One region of the Dietzia sp. 111N12-1 genome, then DNA from elsewhere that is predicted to be linked to it. Evidence: predicted binding sites of a transcription regulator. Region 1 holds the regulator's gene; the other holds the start of a gene.
The links. Region 1 encodes LexA, which represses DNA repair genes until DNA is damaged. Its sites were predicted from a motif close to CGAACANNTGTTCG; they were not measured.

Region 1 (2,399 bases):
GTGGGCGGGAACCTCGGACGCACCGCCGGATCGCACAGCGTCCTCGACCTGCTGGGCGAGGCGACGCAGAGCGTCCTCGTCAACCGATCGTCCCTGGCACGCGCGGCGGACACCGCGGACGACCTTGTCCCGACTGAACGCCTCGGTCACCCCGTTCCGCTTGAGAACCGTCAGCAGGGGCGTCTCCAGCGTCGTGAACCGGTGTCCACACCGGGGGCACTCCCGGCGACGCCGGATCGCCTGACCCTCGTCGACGGATCGTGAGTCGATTACCCGGGAGTCCTCGTGGTGGCATGTCGGGCAGTACATTCCCGTGGGGCCCTTCGTCGACCGGAGTTCACGCGTCCCGGATCGTGCCTGACGGAACGCGGGGGCGGTAGACCACCGCCCACGGTCCATTCTAGGAGGCCCGCTGCCCGGTCACGCGTAGGCGGGTCCACCGAGGAAGGCCACTGCGAGAAGCATGATCACGCCGAATGCGATCCCGCACGCCAGTAGCGCCCAGGCCGGCACGTCGTCGACGACCCCGGTGGACGCCGGGGCCTCGACATGGCACGCCCGCACACGGTCCGTGGAGACCGGGCGCACGAGCACGCGGCGACCCGGGGCGACCGACGTGACGGCGGCCGGGCGGGCGGTCACCCGCGGCCGGACGAGATTCTCCGCACGCGAGGACGTGACGGCGGGCCGGCTGCCCTCCGGTCGGGCCAGGGGGCGTCGCGGCGCACGGGTGGACCGCGCCGACACGTCACCGGGCCGGTCGAGGTGCGCGACCCGTCCACGATGGTCGTCGGGGCAGACCTCGGTCCACCGCGCGGCCGGACGTGGGTGGGACTGAAGCTCGACAACGGTCATGGTGGCTCCCTACTCGATACGGTGTGCGATCGTGATTCGCACACCTGTATGTGTTCCTCAGTACATCTGTTCGAATCCGAACTCCCCTAGAGTTGTATCACGCGACTCCGACACAGTCACGATCCACGGAGGAATTTCTTCGAACACGTGTGTGGCGCGCCGCAGCCCGTGGCACTAGGGTGTAGACAGATCACAGCGTCGAACATCCATTCGCCGAAGGGACCACACGAGATGCCGAAGCCCGATTTCGAGTCACTGACGGACCGACAGAAGAGCGTTCTGCTCCACATCCACGACACCGTCAAGGAGCGTGGCTATCCGCCGAGCATCCGCGAGATCGGGGACGCGGTCGGCTTGCAGTCCACGTCGTCGGTGGCGCATCAACTCCGCACGCTGGAGAAGAAGGGCTTCCTGACGCGGGATCCGCACAAGCCGCGGGCGGTCGATGTCCACGGTGTCCCGGGGCAGAAGTCACGGGGCCGTCGGTCACCTGCTCCGGAGCCCCAGCGTCCGGGCGGCGCGGTCGAACCCGTCTACGTCCCCGTGCTCGGCCGGATCGCGGCGGGCGGGCCCATCCTCGCGGAGCAAGCCGTCGAGGAGATCTTCCCCCTGCCGTCGGACCTCGTCGGATCAGGCGATCTGTTCATGCTCAAGGTCGTCGGCGAGTCGATGATCGACGCCGCCATCTGCGACGGCGACTACGTGGTGGTCAGGCGGCAGAACGTCGCGGACAACGGGGAGATCGTCGCCGCCATGATCGACGGGGAGGCGACGGTCAAGACCTTCCGGAACGACTCGAGCGGAGTCTGGTTGCTGCCCCACAATCCGTCGTTCAGCCCGATTCCGGGCGAGCACGCGACGATCCTCGGCAAGGTCGTGACAGTGTTCCGGAAACTCTGAGTCCCGGTTCGAACGACGCGCCGCCCGTCCCCGCAGGGGTCAGGCGGCGCCGTCATGTGGACCGCGGGCGGCGAACTCGTCCAGTTCGCCGGCCACGGACGCGGGCAGTCGGACCACCAGCCGGGTTCCGTCCTGGGTGTGTTCCTCCTCGACCACTGCGCCCTCGGCGTGGACCCGAGACACCACGTCCCCGCGGGAGTACGGGACGGACAGGGTCACCTCGGTGTCCCCCGAGGCGACGATCTGCGTGATTCGCTCGAGGAGTTCGTCGACACCCTGCCCGGTGACCGCCGAGACGAACACGGCGTCGGGCAGCGCGTGGTGCAACTCGGTGAGGACCACGGGATCCGCGGCGTCGATCTTGTTGATCACCAGGAGTTCCCGAGGCCGCTCCGCGTTCTGCTCCTCGACCACCTCGTTGATCACCTTGCGCACCGCCTCGATCTGGCGGAGCGGGAAGGCATCCGAACCATCCACGACGTGGAGGAGCAACTCGGAGTCGACGACCTCTTCCAGTGTGGACCTGAACGCCTCGACCAACTGGGTCGGCAGGTGTCGGACGAATCCCACGGTGTCCGTGAAGACGACTGCTCTGCCGTCAGGCAACTCGGCCTTGCGCGTCGTCGGGTCGAGTGTGGCGAACA
Region 2 (2,399 bases), on a different contig from region 1:
CCGCGATGACCTCGCCCGGGCCGACGCGGCGCTGGCCGAACTGCTCCCCGGCTGACCGGCACCGCACGGCTCGCGGGTGCGCGTCGTCACGCTGGCCTAGGCTGGAGGGTGTGCGCCCACCTCCACAGGGGTGCGGCGCCCCGAGATGCGCACGTCGCACAGCCGAGAACCCTGGAGGAGACCACATGCCCATCGCAACTCCCGAACAGTACAAGGACATGCTCGACCGGGCCCGTAACGAGGGCTTCGCCTACCCGGCGATCAACTGCACGTCCTCGGAGACCATCAACGCGGCCATCAAGGGCTTCGCCGATGCCGGGTCCGATGGCATCATCCAGTTCTCCACCGGCGGTTCCGAGTTCGGCTCCGGCCTTAACGTCAAGGACATGGTCACCGGCGCGGTCGCGCTCGCCGAGTTCGCGCACGTGGTGGCGGCGAAGTACGACGTCCTCGTCGCGCTGCACACCGACCACTGCCCCGAGGACAAGCTCGACGGCTTCGTGCGGCCGCTCATCGAGATCTCGCAGGAGCGCGTCGACCGCGGCGAGAACCCGCTCTTCCAGTCCCACATGTGGGACGGCTCGGCCACCCCGCTCGACCGCAACCTGGAGATCGCCAAGGAGCTGCTCGAGAAGACGGCAAACGCCAAGCAGATCCTCGAGATCGAGATCGGCGTCGTCGGCGGCGAGGAGGACGGCGTCGAGAACGAGATCAACGAGAAGCTCTACACCTCCCGTGAGGACTTCGAGGCCACCATCGACGCGCTTGGCGCCGGCAACACCGGGCAGCGCTACCTGCTGGCCGCGACCTTCGGCAACGTCCACGGCGTGTACAAGCCGGGCAACGTCAAGCTCAAGCCCGAGGTGCTGAAGATGGGCCAGGACGTCGCGGTCGAGAAGCTGGGCCTCAACGCCGGTGACCTGCCGTTCGACTTCGTCTTCCACGGCGGCTCGGGTTCGGCTAAGAGCGAGATCGAGGAGGCGCTGTCCTACGGCGTCATCAAGATGAACGTCGACACCGACACCCAGTACGCGTTCACCAGGCCGATCGCCGCGCACATGTTCGGCAACTACGACGGCGTCCTCAAGGTCGACGGCGAGGTCGGCAACAAGAAGGTCTACGACCCGCGTTCCTACCTGAAGAAGGCCGAGCAGGCCATGTCCGAGCGCGTCGTCGAGGCGTGCAACGACCTGAAGTCGGCAGGCAAGTCCAAGGGTGCCGCTGCGTGAGTGAACGCTGCTTGATCGATCACGGCCTGATCGGCCTGCCTGACCGGTCGTATCTCATCGCGGCCTGACACCGCCCCATCAGCGGCGCTCCTCCACCCGGAGGGGCGCCGCTGTCGTGTGTGGACCTCTCGCCGCCGAATCGAACCCTTGTGCTACGCGGAGGGTGCCGGTAAGATCGCTTGTATGTTCGAGTCGGGTGCGACGCTGAAGGGGGTGCGGTGGTGAGCGAGGAAACGGGGACGACGACGAGGTCGGCTTTCGCCGGGGCGCTCCGCGCGGTGCCGGAGTCCCTCGACACCCTGGGCACCGAGGCCCTGAGCGAGGTGGCGCGCTCGGCGACGCTGGCGCAGAACCTGGCGGCGGCGACCCGGCTGCAGGCGGCCCACCTGTTGGTCCAGGCGATGGGGAGTGTCGACAGGGGCTCCCCGGGGCCGGCGGATGCGCCGCCCTTCGGGGACTCGCGTCCCGCCTACTCCCGACTCGAACCCACTGACCGTGCGCGCGACCACCTGGCCGCGGCCATGTCGCTGACCGGGTGGCATGCCTCGCGCCTGGTCACGGCCGGCGTGCAGGTCCACACGCGTCTGCCGCGTCTCCGTAAGGCCATCGAACGCGGACTGTTCCCCGAACAGTTGGCGATCGACGCCGCCTGCCGTCTGGCAGAGGTGCCCGACACGATCATCGGTGCGGTGGAATCGGACGTCGTCGGCGCCCTGAGCCGAGACCTCGACGGGGGCCACCGGCCCAGTCGCTCGGCCCTGGACACGGCGGTCGACGCGTCCCGGGAGCGTCATGACCCACAGGCCGCCGGCGACGCCGTGGACGCCGCCGTCGACCAGCGGACGGTTCGGTTCCGCCCGGCCCGCGACGGCATGACCAGCATGTGGGCCTCGCTGCCCAGCGGGGATGCAGAGAAGCTCCGCCGCCGGATCGACTCCGCCGCCCGCGCTGCCTCGGAGTCGGGCCACCCCCGCACGCGCGACCAACTGCGCGCCGACGCCCTGTGCGCACTCGGGGACCCCACGACCAACGACATCGGCACAAGCCTGTACGACGCGGAAGAGTCGGCGGGCGCGTGCGATGCCACTACCGGCACCCGCGCCGACGCCGCCGACAGGCCCCCGCTGGGAGCGTCGTGGGGCACCGAGCAGCCCATCCGGATCTCGATCA

Region 2: AYO52_RS15710 (HNH endonuclease signature motif containing protein) is a predicted target of LexA. The motif match lies at 1,406-1,419, and genes of this name have one in related genera.

What each region holds. Positions count from the first base shown of each region.
Region 1 is NZ_LSSV01000049.1:114,338-116,736, reverse strand. Features, by position in the region: gene nrdR (transcriptional regulator NrdR) at 1-309, opposite strand, end outside; gene AYO52_RS12440 (hypothetical protein) at 421-855, opposite strand; gene lexA (transcriptional repressor LexA) at 1,045-1,755, shown strand; gene hflX (GTPase HflX) at 1,795-2,399, opposite strand, start outside.
Region 2 is NZ_LSSV01000082.1:94,819-97,217, reverse strand. Features, by position in the region: gene AYO52_RS15720 (MsnO8 family LLM class oxidoreductase) at 1-55, shown strand, start outside; gene fbaA (class II fructose-bisphosphate aldolase) at 186-1,229, shown strand; gene AYO52_RS15710 (HNH endonuclease signature motif containing protein) at 1,451-2,399, shown strand, end outside.